Regions from separate parts of the Ureibacillus thermophilus genome, predicted to be linked through region 2. Evidence: predicted binding sites of a transcription regulator. Region 2 holds the regulator's gene; the other holds the start of a gene.
The links. The regulator Rex, encoded in region 2, represses fermentation and respiration genes when NADH is low (regulators of the CRP and FNR family bind a similar motif). The targets are predictions, from matches to a motif close to TTGTGAAATATTTCACAA.
Positions count from the first base shown of each region.

Region 1 (8,094 bases), 590 kb from region 2:
CCTTTGTCATGTTGATATCACCGATAATTAGTGCGGCATTGCTTTCTATCATCACATTGGAAATGATGTTTTTTATTGATGTAGTGACAGCTGCTATTGCAGTTTCTACATTATTGTTCTTTTTGAAAATTCCACCTCATCAAAAGGCTTCTGAGAAACAACAAACCAGCTATTTGGAAGATTTTAAAGAAGGCGTTTCTTATATTCACAATCATGTTTTCTTAAAAATGCTGTTTACTTTTTTTGCGATTTTTTTCGTACTGGCAGCACCTGTGTCCTTCCTGACGCCATTGCAAGTTACCCGAGCATTTGGAGGGGATGTATGGAAGCTTTCAGCCATTGAAATGGCCTTTTCCATTGGCATGATTTTTGGAGGTGCTGTTATCGCTGTATGGGGCGGATTTAGGAATCGAATGTATACCATGGCATTATCCGGCTGTCTTTTTGCTGTATGTACATTGCTTTTAGGAATTGTGCCAGATTTCTGGGTGTATTGCGGGATTATGGCGGCAGCGGGCGTAACGATGCCTTTATTTAATACGCCGACTACAGTATTGTTGCAGGAAAAAGTGGAGGGAGATTATTTAGGAAGGGTCTTTGGCGTGTTTAATATGATTTCCACCTCCATGATGCCATTGGGAATGCTCATCTTTGGCCCAATCAGCGATTTTGTGAAAATAGAGTGGCTGTTAATTGGCACAGGTATTGCTATGATTTTGCTCAATTTTATATTATTAGCAAGCAAAGTGATGGTGGAGGCAGGAAAGCCGGTGGAGAAAACATAAAAAAAGCGCGGCATTTTCGCCGCGCTTTTTTTATGTGCGCCCGGCATGTACATCAACGATAGGGTGTAAGTCCCGAACCCCGAAGACAGAAGTAGAGGTTAGCTCAACGCAAGGGTGTCCGTGGTGACGCGGAATGTGAAGGAAGCTGGAGGCAAACTTCCTGTCCGAGGAACACGAACCTCATATAAGGCTAGGGATGATTGAGTGAGTTTGCAAAACAAAACAAAGCTCTTTCTGTCGAAGGTCATATCGAGTAAATGAGGCGGATAGATGGTGTGAAAGTGCATGTACTTACCCGGGGAGGTCTGGCGGATAGGTGAAGTACGCTTCATAACCTACTTAGTGATAAGTAGCTGAACCGTCAGAAGTCAGCAGAGGCATAGTATTAGTTGGTCTAGAACAACTAAGAAGGACCGAACAATGAAGAGAGAATAGCCCTTGGCATTCAGTGAGTCATGATGAACACAGAAAACGCAGTACCTCACTTGAGGAAGGAAGCGGTGAATCCCGTGGGAGACCTCTTGGTGGGTGGAGTGACCACTGGCATAAGAAGACAAGCTAATCACGGAAGGAGAATAACGATGCGTTCGATATGCGGATGAGTGTAACATTTACGTGAAAAGTAAACGAGCAGGACTTCGCACAATGGCAAGCGTATGAATGGGGAAATACTCGGAAGAGTTATTGGCGTATTTCAAATAGTCCAATATTACACAGAACCCTTGGTAACTCCTATTGGAGAAACCAAGGGCTGAAAAGTCTTGAAGCTCGTTATGAAAACTTGCGTCAATGATCTTAATTGAACCGCCATATACGGAACCGTATGTACGGTGGTGTGAGAGGACGGGAGTTAATCGCTCCCTCCTACTCGATTAATATGCTAAACCATATAATGCTTTGATATGTGATAAATAGCGCACATGACTGGCTTCTTTCATTAAAGAAGCAGGCAAGCCTTTTAGAAGGATATTGTTTTGGCCGACTGTTGCGACGCCATCTTTGCGTCCAAGGCTTGCAAGGGTACCAGAGTTCACTGGGCTGAATTCTTTTAGTTTTTGACCTCTAATTGTTGCATATAGGTTATAACCTGCGCATTCGCCCATTTGCCATGCGTTTTGAGCAGTTGGTGCATATAATGGACGGCCTCCGCCTTCAGGAAGGGCAACAGAGGCATCCCCAACAACAAATACATCCGGATGGGATTTAGAACGTAAATATTCATCAATGATGGCTTTGCCGCGGTCGCATTCAAGGCCGGATTCTTGTACGATTGGCAGAGCTGCAACGCCGCCTGTCCATACAAACGTATTAGCTGTAATTGTTGATCCGTCTTTTAATGAAATCACATTGCCTTCAACGCCTGTTACAGGTAGGCCAGTCAAGAATTCAACACCACGAGCTTCTAAAGATTTTGTTGCACGTTCAATTAATTCATCAGGCAATACTGGTAAAATTTTCGGACCAGCTTCAATTAATTTGATTTTTAATTCTTTAGGGTCTACAGCATATTTCGCGCAAATATTTGGTGCGTTATCCACGATTTCGCCGACAAGTTCCACACCTGTTAAACCGCCGCCGCCGATAACGATTGTTGCATCCGCTTCGTCTTTTGTTTTTGCATAAGAGGCAATTTTGCTTTCAATATGATTGTAAATTCTTTTTGCGTCATCCACAGATTTCAATACCATTGAATTTTCTTCCAAGCCTGGAATGCCGAAGAAACCAGTTTGGCTGCCAAGGGCCACAACTAAGTAATCATAAGAGATGACTGAGCCGTTTGCTAAAAATACTTCTTTATTTTTCACGTTGAATGATTTTACTTCTTGGATTACTGTTTCAATATCTTTCCCTTTAAATAATTTTTTTAATGGGAAGGAGATTGCTTTTTCAGAAATTGTTCCACCGGCAAGGCGATGCAATTCTGTGATTAATTGGTGGTCGGGATATTTATTTACAACTGTAATTTTGGCTTCATCTTTATTTGCATATTTCCGCAATGTTAAGGCAGTTAAGACACCACCATAGCCAGCACCTAAGATGACGATGTGTTTTGACATAGTATTCCTCCGTCCTTACATTATTAAATAACAAACCATTCAATTATTGATTTTTGCGTTCAGCTGATACTTCTAAAAAGGCGTTTGCAAAGCGTAAAAGTTTTTGTACTTCAGGATTTTTTAACAATTTCAATACGCCGAATAAACCGATTGCTTCCGTAGATTCTTCAGCGCGATCTTTCGCTTCAATAGCAGTTTGCGCCAAGCCTTTTACAGTGCTAATTACAGGTTCGGAAACTTCTTTAATTGCGTTCACTGTATCGCTTTTTAATACCTCATCTGTTGCTACCTGCTGTGCTAAATCGTATGCTTTTGTAAGAAGTCCAACAACTTCAGCAAGTTTTGGGAGTTGTTCAACTAAATATGTCAAGGACTCTTGCACTTCAGGTTTTAATAATTGATCCAGCAAATCTTGCTGCTCTTTGCTAACAGAGGACTGAACTTGATTCACTAATTCTTCTGACATACCCATTCTCCTTTACTTATCTTTGTTCCCACAACATGGGAAGAAAAAAACTCAACAACTATGTGAAACATTTAACAAAGTTAACTATAGTTTAAATATAATACAAATATCCTTTAAATCAAAGTACTGTTTTTATTGTCAAACATATGATTATAAATCCATCAAATTGAAAGCGTTTTCCATTTTTTATCATTTATTTATTAAATGGGGAAATTACCGCTTTTTGAATTGCTCTAAAATTTTGACAAAACTATTACGAAATTGTTGAGTTTTTTTGAATTCTTTTTCCAATAATTGAATTATACGCTTTCTCTAATTTATTTTCTAATATTATTTTGCTTTTTGTTATTATAAATTGATAAAAAAATAATATTTTTTATTATTATGTTGTTGAAAATGGAAAAGGGGCTGTCCAGAAAGTCGAACACTTTCGGAAACAGCCTTACTTCTTATAGTAATATGCTCTTAAAAACTTTCCCTGCGGTGGTTACAAAACGCGCCTCCTCGTCGCAATTTATCTGCGGCAAAAACTCTAGCTACAGCCGCAAAGGGGGTGTCTCAAAATGACTTTTCAGACGCCCTCTTTTTATGAAATGTATATTCTCCATTGGTCGCTTCTGTTAATGCTTTTTCTTCAAGTGGAATACGTATGGACAATATGATAAAATTTAAAGCTGTGAAAAAAAGGGCTGTGATATAAGCTTGAAACATCATAGGCAGTAGAACAATTTCGCAGCATACGACAATATAATTTGGATGTTTAAAGAAAGCATAGGGACCTGTCTTTACGATTTTTGCTCCTGGGAGGACGATAATTTTTGTATTCCAAAACATTCCTAATGAAATTAGACACCAAATTCTTAAAGCTTGGACTAATAAAAAAATGAAAAATAAATAGATGAAATATGGAGATAGGGAACGCTGAAATAACATGAATTCAGCAATAAGACTAATGAAAAAACTAACATGGAGCAAAATCATGAATGGGTAATGAAAAGCCCCCACCTCATAAGCGCCAAGTTGTTTCATATGTCTTTCGTTGCGTTTGGCAATGATTAATTCGATGATTCTTTGCATGATGACAAAAGATATAATGAAAATAAAAATTTTCAATTTACTCCCTCCATTGCAGCAATACCGATTCCCCGCTAAATCCTGGCCCAAGGGCTACCAATAAACCGTAAGAACCCCCTTTCTTGATTCTTTTCATATATTCATCCAACACATACAGTACCGTCGGCGAAGACATATTGCCGTTTTCTTGAAGAACTTTTCGGGAAAGCTTGATATGTTGGTCGCTTAGATTCAACGCTTCTTTGTAGGCTAACAACACTTTTTTGCCGCCGGGATGGGCAATAAAATGTTCCAAATCCTTTATTGATAGCCCAACTTCCTCGAAAAATGATTCAATAAATGGGCCTAGCCATTTGGAAATAATGGTAGGGATGCTTTTTGAAAAAATGACATGAAGACCATCATTTTTGATATCCCAGCCCATGACGTCCTCAGAGTCGGGCATCCATTTAGAAGCCGTTCTTATAATAGAAGGAACCATTTTTTGATTTTCCACATTGGCTTCATCGCCGCATACAAGGGCGCAAGCAACGCCATCTGCAAATAGGGAAGCCCCCACTAAATTGCTTTTGGAAAAATCGTTCCGTTGAAAAGTCAGACTGCATAATTCAACGCACACAACGAGCACTTTTTCTTTCGGATGGGCAAGGCAATAATCATAGGCTCTGCTAATGCCTGATGCTCCACCGACGCATCCAAGCCCCCAGATGGGCAACCGTTTGATTCGGTCGGAAAATGTAAGTTGATTCATAATTCGTGCATCAATGCTTGGTGTGGAGATGCCGGTGCTGGATACAAAGAAAATGGCATCAATTTCTTCTGTAGAAATCGGCCTTTTTAAATACATTTCATTTTGGAGGCATTTTTGGATAGCTTTTACGCTATAATCCACAGCTAATTGAATGTATAATTGATTGCGTTCTTCAAAGGTATGCTCTTCTTTATGCCATTCAAGGGGCACACAAAAATGCCGCTTCTCAATCTCCCCATTCTCAAACACTTTTAATAGCCGATTTAATTGAGGAATATTGTTTTGAAATATTGTTTTAGTAAATTGCTCAATTTCTTGTTGATGCAGTGTATAAGGTGGTTGATACTTGCTAACAGAAACAATTTTAGGCATTGCTGCTCTTCCTTTTTTCTATTAGCATCCCCCACAGATTTTTAAGTATGCATAAAATGTCACTTCCAATTTCCGCTCTGTTTATCATTTAAAGAGAAAGTTTTTTGCAATAATTCCAAATAAAGGATAAAGTATTCAATGCAATCTTTTACCAGTTCGGTGAAAGTAGAGAATTCCGGCCCCTTTTGATAATGCAAATAGTCGTTCTTTAATACTTCCAACAATTTTTTGGAGAATAAATGAATGTTAGTAGAATGGAATTTTTCTAAACATTGAATGAGACTGCTGAATAGCACGGTATCCTCTGAATCAGGATGTTCGATAATGGCTATATCTTTTACAAGCACTTCAAGGGATTTAATATAACCGAAAAAGGCAAGATCATCATGGCCATGCAAATCGGCTTGAACCGATTGAGTATATAGATTTTGAAATTTTTTTGATGTGTTTTGAATTAACGTTTCGTTGCGGAAAGTATATTCTGGAATCGTTAATATATATTGATTTTGGGCATTGCTTAATTTTTCAGAATGGTTGATGACAAAATAGTCCTTTCTGCAAGATGGGCAAACAAAAGATAATGCATGAATGTGAAAATTTTTATTTTCAAAGTGATGAGTATTTTCAAGGGTTGGGTGTATATCTAGATTGCAATGAGGACATTTATTCAAAATTATGTATTCACGGTTGTCATACAGATATTTAATTTTTGTCAGTTTTTTCTCCTTTTTTTTTATCATTCGACAAATCTCCTTTATGCGATTAATAGGCATAAATTTCTTTAGATATAATTTCCATTTTAATAAGAAATTATTCAAAATTTGTATAAAGTGGAAAAGCCACCCGAATTGTTCGAGCGGCTTTTCGAATGTTTAATTATTGTTTAAATAATGGACGACGGCATCTCTTAAAAATTCTGCTGCCCCTTCGCCTTTTTTGTCGTAATATGCTCTAAAGCGTTCATCTGCTACATACATTTCCACAAGTCCTTGATGAGCCTCTTTTGAATAAGAAGACCAAGTGTAAGTGAGCCATTGTTTATGTTTTGCGGCCAGTTCCCGGGCAAGAGGGGAAGCAGGGTCACCCGTTCTCTTAGCCTTATCCAACAGATTAAGAATTTCTTCTGCCAGTTGTTTGAATGCCTCAAAATCTTCTTTTGACATATTGCGGAATTTATTATTGGACCCGTTGACTGCATCGTCGCCGTACTTTTGACGGATTTCTCCGCCGTATTTTTGTTCATTTTCTTCTATTAACCGCTCTTTGAAAGCTTCAAATTTTTCTTCATTATTCATTGTCATCTCTCCTTTTTCATGGGCGATTGTTTTTTTCACAGAATCAATCAATTTGTCCAGTCGGAATCTCTTTTTCATCAGCTGTGCCAAATGGCTTTCCAAAGCTTTGATTGAATCAAAGTTTGGGTCATTCATAATGGAAAGAATTGTTTCAATGCTGACGCCCAATTCCCGGAAGAATAAAATTTGTTGCAACCGGTCGACTTCTTCTTGGCCATAAATCCGGTAGCCGGAGCTGTTGATTCTTTTTGGTTTCAATAAATTGATTTCATCGTAGTATCGCAACGTTCTTGTGCTGATTCCTGCTAATTTCGCTAATTGGCTGATTGTGTATTCCATTGAAAGCCCTCCTGATAATCTCATCATAAAGGTTAACGTAACGTGAAGGTCAATAGAAAAATCAAAATAATGAAGAAAAAGTGGCTACAAAATTCAGCATGGATTATATTTAAATTTGAAGTGAAGGAATGAAAGGTTGTCGAAAATGGAAAATAAAGATTTAAAAATTGTGAAGCAGCCAAAATATCAAAAGATTGCCGCCGATATCGCCTCCAAAATTGTAGAAGGCAAATATACCATTGGTGAAAAAATTTACGCCAGATCTTCCCTTGCAAGCCAGTACGGGGTTTCAGCGGAGACGGCAAGAAGAGCAATCGCTGTTCTTCAGGATTTGGAGATTGTGGAAGCGACAAAGGGCAGCGGTGTTGTCATCAAGTCTTACGAAAAAGCGGCAAATTTTATTAAACAATTTTTGGATGTCGAATCCATTCATCAAATTCAGTTGGAGATGTTTGAAAGCATTGATCGGCAAAAAGAAGAGCTGGAAAAGTTGAAAGAGATTACCGAAAGATTGGTCAGCCGTACGGAACGATTTCGTTCAATCAATCCTTTTGTTCCTTTCCATATTGAAATAAAAGGGGATTCTCCGTACTTGTCCAAGACCATTGGGGAAATCAATTTTTGGCACCACACAATGGCAACCATTGTCGGTATTCGAAGAGGAGAAGAATTGATCATTTCACCGGGACCCTATGCAACCATTGAAATGGATGATGTAATCTACTTTATTGGTAATGACGAATCCTTGGAAAGGGTTCAAAAATTTCTATTTCCTAATTAATCAGGGCTTACAAAAGCAAATTTGAGCTTTTGTGAGCCTTTTCTATTAATTTTTAGCAGATTTTGAGAGTGGTAATTTGACTAAAGTAACAACTTATTGTTATTATAGAGTTGTTACTTTTTCCCGTAGCTGGTTTGCTGAGAGGTGATGAACATGGAAAAAATTAAAGTGGAA
Region 1 is NZ_CP036528.1:758,644-766,737, forward strand. Features, by position in the region: gene DKZ56_RS03715 (MFS transporter) at 1-785, shown strand, start outside; partial or broken gene DKZ56_RS15485 (group II intron reverse transcriptase/maturase) at 1,435-1,578, shown strand; gene DKZ56_RS03720 (NAD(P)/FAD-dependent oxidoreductase) at 1,658-2,842, opposite strand; gene DKZ56_RS03725 (DUF1641 domain-containing protein) at 2,886-3,308, opposite strand; gene DKZ56_RS03730 (isoprenylcysteine carboxyl methyltransferase family protein) at 3,867-4,385, opposite strand; gene DKZ56_RS03735 (type III polyketide synthase) at 4,423-5,505, opposite strand; gene DKZ56_RS03740 (hypothetical protein) at 5,565-6,245, opposite strand; gene DKZ56_RS03745 (MerR family transcriptional regulator) at 6,378-7,139, opposite strand; gene DKZ56_RS03750 (GntR family transcriptional regulator) at 7,285-7,920, shown strand; gene DKZ56_RS03755 (quaternary amine ABC transporter ATP-binding protein) at 8,074-8,094, shown strand, end outside.
Region 1: DKZ56_RS03725 (DUF1641 domain-containing protein) is a predicted target of Rex. The motif match lies at 3,369-3,386, and genes of this name have one in related genera.

Region 2 (8,094 bases):
TTTCCGCGGGCTTGGTTAGAGGATTCCTACGATTTTAGCTTCAGCGGTTTAAAATCGGCTGTGATTAACTACAAACATAATATGGAACAGCGAGGACAAGAAATTTTTCCGGAAGAAATTGCAAAAGGCTTCCAGGACAGCGTAGTTGAAGTATTAACGACGAAAACTGTGAAAGCAGCTAAAGAATACGGTGTTAAACAGGTGATTGTGGCCGGCGGGGTTTCTGCTAACCGCGGATTAAGAGAAAGTTTATCAAAAGCACTCGCTCAAGAGGGGATTCCATTTACGGCTCCTCCATTACATTTATGCACTGATAATGCAGCGATGATTGGCGCATGTGCAGCTTATATGTATGAAGCCGGGGTCAGAGGAGATTTAGCAATGAACGGGATGCCTGGAAAGGAACTAAAAAGTTGGGTATAAGAGGTACCCTCTGGCAATATTAAAGGGTGCGTCTGAAAAGTCATTTCAAGACGCCCCCTTTGCGGCTGTAGCTGGAGTTTTTGCCGCAGATAAATTGCGATGAGGAGGCGTGTTTGTTGTGACACCGCAGGGAAAGTTTTTAAGAGCATATTACTATTAAGAAGTAAGGCTGTTCAGAAAGTGTTCGACTTTCAGGACAGGCCTTTTTTTATTTTAGAAATAGTTTAAGTTATGCATAGTTAATACTTTTCTGAAAACTTATCCACAAGTATGTTAATAACTTTCGACATTTGTCAAGAGGAACGTTCGTACTTATGCACATTTTGTGGATAACTTGTGGATAAGATGTGATAAAGTTGTGGGAAATCAATATATTGTGTGTATTTGTTCAATGTTGAATGTGAATAATTAAAATTTTTGATGTGAATAATGTGGAAAAGTTTGTTGATATGTTGATATGCTTGAGTTTTTCCTGTGAATAAAATTGTGGGAAAAATTTATCGAAAATTGTCTATTGACCAAGATATATGTATATGAAAATGGTATTTTCACAAACAAAAAGCCACCTGAATCATCAGGCAGCTCGTATTATTTCAGATTTTCCAATTCTTCCTGCAGTTCCAGCCACTCGAGTTCCAGTTCACCATGGGATTGTTTTAATGCGTCCAGTTGATTTTGCAAATCCAATGCTTTTTCGTAATCGCTGAAAATCTCTGGTTCGCATAGTTTCAGTTCAATTTGTTTTATTTCCTCTTCGTATTGGGCTAAGTTTTTTTCCAACTCTTCCAACTTCCGTACAATCTGTCTTTCTCTTTTCTTGATTTCTTTATTGATGGTGGATGGCCGTTCTTTTTTGGCTTCTTGTTTTTCTTCCTGTTTGGAAGCACTCATTTCTGCCAATTCGATCAATTCTTGTTTTTTCTCCACATAATAATCATAATCTCCTAAGTACTCAAAAACACCCGTTTCAGACAGCTCGACAACCTTTGTAGCAATTTTATTAATAAAATAACGGTCATGGGAAACAAACAGGATGGTTCCAGGATAGTCCATCAGCGCATTTTCCAAAACTTCCTTGCTATCCAAATCAAGATGGTTGGTTGGTTCGTCCAAGACAAGGAAATTGGCTTTTTGCATCATCAGCTTTGCAAGGGCAAGGCGGGCTTTTTCTCCACCCGAGAGTGCGTTGACTGGTTTTAATACATCATCGCCGCTGAATAAAAATTGCCCCAAAACAGTGCGTATTTCTTTTTCTGGCAATAATGGCCATTCATCCCACAATTCATTTAATACCGTTTTATTGCTGTGGAGTTTTGCTTGATCTTGATCATAGTATCCAATTTTGACGTTTGTCCCATAGCGGAGTTCTCCAGCAAGAGCCGGCAAGTCTTTGACGATGGTTTTTAAAAAAGTGGATTTTCCCACACCATTTGGGCCAACGATGGCGACACGGTCTTGCCGAAATATGCGCAAGTTGATGTTTTGAGAGATGATATGATTTTTGCTATACCCAATGGATAAATGATCAATAGATAGAACATCATTTCCGCTTTGGCGTTCAATATCAAATCCAAATTTAGCGGTTTTTTCATCGCCTGAGGGAGCATCCATCCATTGAATGCGCTCCAGCATTTTTCTTCGGCTTTTCGCAAGTTTTGATGTAGAGGCGCGGGCGATGTTTTTTTGAATAAAGGCTTCCAGCTTTGCTTTTTCGTCTTGCTGTTGTTCATACATTTTTAAATCCCGTTCATATTGTTTTGCCTTTTCGTCCAAATAATCGCTATAATTTCCTACAAATCTTGTAACTTTGCCTCTGGAGACTTCATACACGATATTGACAATCTGATCCAAGAAATAGCGGTCATGGGACACCATTAAAATGGCGCCGGAATAAGATTTTAAATAACTTTCAAGCCAGCTTAAAGTCTCGATATCTAAATGGTTTGTAGGCTCGTCTAAAATTAATAAATCCGGCTTGCTCAACAACAATTTGGCAAGGGCTAACCGGGTGCGCTGGCCGCCGGATAAAGCTGAAACACGCTGGTCGTAAGTTTCCGGATAAAATTTCATGCCATGAAGAACAGAGCGGGCATCCGCTTCGTATTGATAGCCGCCTGCTTCTTTAAACGCATGCTGCAAGTGGTCATATTCAGCCACTATTCGAGCGTAAACGGTCGGATTTTCATAGACGGAAGGATCCGCCATTTGCTGTTCCAATTCTCGAAGCCGAATTTCCTGCTTTTTTAACGGCTCAAATACCGTCATCATTTCTTCCCAGATGGTAAGATTTGAATCAAGTCCTGTGTGTTGCTCTAAGTAGCCAATTGTTATATCTTTAGGAATGATGATTTCCCCGGAATCGTAAGACATTTGGCCAGCAATGATTTTGAGTAGGGTGGATTTTCCAGCGCCATTACGGCCGACTAATGCCACACGGTCCCGATGTTGAATTTCCAGTTTTACATCGCTTAATATTTCATCAGATAAGAAGGATTTTGATAACTGATTCACTTGAAGTATGATCATGTTTACACCTCAATTCACTCTTCTTTAGTGTAATAGAAGTAGGGAATTCAAGCAATGTGGATGCTTTACTTCTTGTGGTATGTTTAGTAATATAAAATCAATTTCGATTTGAAAGTAACAGGGGGATTATCGTGGTGAAGAAAGATATAAAAATTCCACAAGCGACGACGAAAAGACTTCCTCTTTATTATCGCTTTTTGCAAAATTTCGCAAATGCTGGAAAACAAAGAGTATCATCTCAAGAATTAAGCGAGGCCATGAAGATTGATTCCGCTACGATTCGTAGGGACTTTTCTTATTTTGGTGCTCTAGGGAAAAAAGGATATGGATACGATGTAAATTATTTGCTGGATTTTTTTAGACAAATCCTTGATCAAGACGAGGGAGCAAACGTTGCTTTAATTGGCGTGGGGAATTTAGGAAATGCTCTTTTAAAATATAATTTTCAAAAAAATCATAATACGCGGATTGTCGTTGCGTTCGATACGAAGGCACCGATGGAAGGGCATGAAATCAACGGCATTCCTGTTTATCATCCCGACCGGTTAGAAGAAATGTATCAAAAATATAATGTAGAATTGGCAATATTAACGGTATCTTCACGTTCAGCGCAAATGATTGCAAATCGCCTAGCTGCCATCAATGCAAAAGGAATATTGAATTTTACACCGGTCCGTCTCAATGTGCCGGATACGATGAAAGTCATGAATATCGATTTGGCTGTAGAGTTGGAAGCTTTAATCTATTTAATTCGCAATAGTGATTGATAAAAAGTTTTCACAATCAACCAGGGATAGATAATGCAAAATGTGTCGAATTGGGGTAAAATAGTTACATATTATGAGGAGGTGGCAGCAATGGTTGTGCACTTAAGTGCAATTTCACCAACAGCCGTAGTAATTATTTGCGTCGTTGCGTTAATTATTTTTGGACCGAAAAAATTGCCTGAATTTGGACGAGCTATGGGAACGACTTTGCGCGAGTTCAAAAAAGGCACTCAAGGGTTAATTGATGAGACCGATGTTGCAGAATCTAAAAAAAATGTAATTGAACAAACTACTCTTCAAATTGATCAACAAAAAAACACCACTGAAACGGTTGAAACGAAAGAGAAAGAAAAACAATAAGTCATTTTGAGGATGTCGCGCAAATGGATCCAAAAGAACTTCCGGTTATTGAACATATAGAGGAATTAAGAAAGCGCTTAATTATATGTGCTATTTTTTTCATGATTGCGCTATTTGCAGGATTCTATTTTGCAGAGCCAATTATCAAATACATTCAATATGATGCAGAGCCATTTATCGAATACTTTCAGCCGGATTATGAGCAATCAAATGAAGGAGTCACTTTAAATGCATTTAAAGTGACGGATCCACTTACCGTTTATTTGGAAGTGACATTTTTTGTCGCGTTGATTTTAACGTCGCCTGTGATTTTGTATCAACTGTGGGCATTTATTGCACCGGGATTGTATGAAAAGGAAAGAAAGGCAACTTTAAAATATATTCCTTACGCCTTTATCCTATTTATAGCGGGGATATTATTTGGTTATTTTATCCTTTTTCCGAACGTCATGGATTTTATGATGAGTTTAAATGAACGTCTAGGTATTCAACCAACGATTGGCATTAACGAATACTTTGGCTTTTTATTCAAATTGGTCATTCCTTTTGGGCTATTGTTCCAACTCCCGGTGATAACTCTCTTTTTATCGCGACTTGGCGTGTTGAATCCAATATGGATGGTGAAATTTAGAAAGTATTCGTATTTTGTTTTATTTGTCATCGCTGTATTGATTTCGCCGCCTGATTTAATATCATATATCCTTATGTCGATACCGCTGTTCGTTTTATATGAAATCAGCATTGTGATTGCAAAAATCGGCTATAGGAAATATGAAAAATCTGAAGAACAGCGGCTAAAAGCAGAAAAAGAAGAAGAACAAAGACAACAAGTGGAAGCAGCACTAGCGGAACAACGGCGTCAAATGGAACAAATTAATGGACAAAATTAAACCTATTTTCAATGAGCATTCATTGAAAATAGGTTTTTTGTTTAATTGATGTATTGTTGAATTTTATCAATATTCAATTGCAAGAAAGTGACAAAGCCATTTAACATCATATGAGCAATAATCGGAGTAATTAAACGCTTCGTTTTATAATATAAGAAAGATAAAATAAAACCCGTGATGGTATAGAGAATGATATGGCTAAAATCTAAATGGATGATGGCAAAGAAAATGGCACTGACTAAAGCAGCCACCCAAAAATTATTTTGCGCTTGCATAATAGAACCGAAAATGACGCGGCGGAATACCAGTTCTTCCAATACCGGCCCAAATACCACTGTTGCAAAAATCATAATCGGTGCAATCTTAGTCACGTTTATAATTGCTTCCGTATTTTCGGAACCAGGGCTAATCCCTAATGCAGATTCAATTTGCACCCCGATAATTTGGCCTAAATAAATCATAAAAAAGCCGATTACGCCCCATACTATGGAAAAAAGAAGAGGCATCTTTTCTCCTTTTAAGCAATTCCAAAAGTTTTTGTTTTTTGAAATGAATATGAAGGAAATGATGAATGCAATGCCCGCAGTTACAGATGACCACCAGCCAATCAGTGCAATTTGCGCTTCACGTCCTTCCAAGTCAATCAAACTTAAAAGGAAATTTTTCAGCGGCGGTATCCAGAGCAAAAAGGAAGAAAGTTGAAAGCCAATATAAGTGAGTAATACATACAATGCTGTTTTTTGGGATTGAAAATTTTTTGAATGAGCCAATCGTATTTTTCCCTCTTTCTAAAAAATGTTTAAAATGATAATGTTAGGAATAAACGGACCTTCTTTTTACAATCTTATTCTATTGTAGAGGAAGTTAGAAAGAAAAGAAATTTTTTAATGCTTCTTACTTGCAAAAAGAAGAGTAATTCATTATTATTATAAATGTGTTAGCACTCAGTATGGTTGAGTGCTAATAAAGGTAGTTAAAATATAAAATTAGGAGGTTGTTTCACTTGCTAAGACCATTAGGAGATCGCGTGATTATCGAGTTAATTGAGGTAGAAGAAAAAACTGCTTCTGGACTAGTGCTACCAGATTCAGCAAAAGAAAAACCACAAGAAGGTAAAGTAGTAGCTGTAGGTCCTGGTCGTGTATTAGATAATGGAACTCGCGTTGAGCCTGAAGTGAAAGAAGGAGACGTTATCATCTTCTCTAAATATGCGGGTACAGAAGTGAAATACGAAGGCAAAGAATATTTAATTTTAAGAGAAAGCGACATTTTAGCTGTTTTATAATAGATTGAATCAAAATTGTGCCGATTTCAATTTATGAGTAGACAGGCATCTTTATCCCAATTTTGATTACCATAGAAAAAAATACGGAGGTAAGGCAAAATGGCAAAGGATATTAAGTTTTCAGAAGAAGCTCGCGCGTTAATGTTAAAAGGTGTTGATAAATTAGCAAACGCTGTAAAAGTTACATTAGGTCCAAAAGGCCGCAATGTTGTGCTTGAAAAAAAATTCGGTTCTCCTTTAATTACAAATGACGGTGTAACAATCGCAAAAGAAATTGAACTTGAAAACCCATATGAAAACATGGGAGCTAAATTAGTAGCAGAAGTTGCTTCTAAAACAAACGAAGTAGCTGGTGACGGTACAACAACTGCTACAGTTTTAGCGCAAGCAATGATTCGCGAAGGTTTGAAAAATGTAACAAGCGGCGCTAACCCTGTAGGTATTCGCAAAGGTATCGATAAAGCAGTGGCAGCTGCTATTGAAGAATTGAAAAAGATTTCTCGTCCAGTTCAAAATAAAGAAGAAATTGCACAAGTTGCTTCCATCTCAGCTGCTGATGAAGAAGTTGGTAAATTCATCTCTGAAGCGATGGACCGCGTTGGTACTGACGGTGTAATTACAATCGAAGAGTCAAAAGGTTTCGCTACTGAATTAGATGTAGTAGAAGGTATGCAATTTGACCGCGGTTACGTATCTCACTACATGGTAACTGATGCAGACAAAATGGAAGCAGTTCTTGAAAATCCTTACATCTTAATTACAGATAAAAAAATCTCCAACATTCAAGACATCCTTCCATTATTAGAACAAGTAGTACAACAAAGCAAACCATTATTAATCATTGCTGAAGATGTTGAAGGCGAAGCTCTTGCAACATTAGTATTGAACAAATTGCGCGGAACATTCCAAGTAGTGGCTGTAAAAGCTCCTGGCTTTGGCGACCGCCGCAAAGCAATGCTTGAAGATATCGCTATCTTAACTGGCGGACAAGTTATCACTTCAGATCTTGGCTTAGACTTAAAAACAGCGAACTTATCACACTTAGGCCGCGCTGGCAAAGTTGTTGTAAACAAAGACAACACAACAATCGTAGAAGGAGCTGGCGACCAAGCTGCAATCGAATCACGCGTAAATCAAATCCGTGCGCAAATTGAAGAAACAACTTCAGAATTTGATAAAGAAAAATTACAAGAACGCTTGGCAAAACTTGCTGGCGGTGTTGCAGTAATCAAAGTTGGTGCTGCTACTGAAACAGAACTAAAAGAACGCAAACTTCGCATTGAAGACGCATTGAACGCTACTCGTGCAGCGGTTGAAGAAGGTATCGTTGCAGGTGGTGGTACTGCATTAGTAAATGTTTATAAGGCAGTAGAAAAAGTATTAGATGAAGTTGATGGTGATGTAGCAACTGGTGTAAAAATCGTGCTTCGCGCTCTTGAAGAACCAGTTCGTCAAATCGCAGAAAATGCTGGCTTAGAAGGTTCAATCATCGTAGACCGCTTAAAACGCGAAGAAGTAGGCATCGGCTTCAATGCTGCTACAGGTGAATGGGTGAACATGATTGAAGCTGGTATTGTTGACCCAGCAAAAGTAACTCGCTCTGCATTACAAAATGCTGCATCTGTCGCTGCATTATTCTTAACAACTGAAGCAGTAGTAGCAGATATTCCAGAGCCACCAGCACAAAATTCAGGAATGCCAGATATGGGCATGATGTAATAAAACATATATAACACCATCTTTTGGGAACGAAATAATAAAAAAAGGGTTCTTTCCAAATTCATGGAAAGAGCCCTTTTTTATGTGCGCCCGGCATGTACATGAACGATAGGGTGTAAGTCCC
Region 2 is NZ_CP036528.1:172,329-180,422, reverse strand. Features, by position in the region: gene tsaD (tRNA (adenosine(37)-N6)-threonylcarbamoyltransferase complex transferase subunit TsaD) at 1-423, shown strand, start outside; gene DKZ56_RS00755 (ABC transporter ATP-binding protein) at 1,012-2,949, opposite strand; gene DKZ56_RS00750 (redox-sensing transcriptional repressor Rex) at 3,084-3,716, shown strand; gene DKZ56_RS00745 (twin-arginine translocase TatA/TatE family subunit) at 3,807-4,076, shown strand; gene tatC (twin-arginine translocase subunit TatC) at 4,100-4,966, shown strand; gene DKZ56_RS00735 (CPBP family intramembrane glutamic endopeptidase) at 5,008-5,736, opposite strand; gene groES (co-chaperone GroES) at 5,970-6,251, shown strand; gene groL (chaperonin GroEL) at 6,351-7,970, shown strand.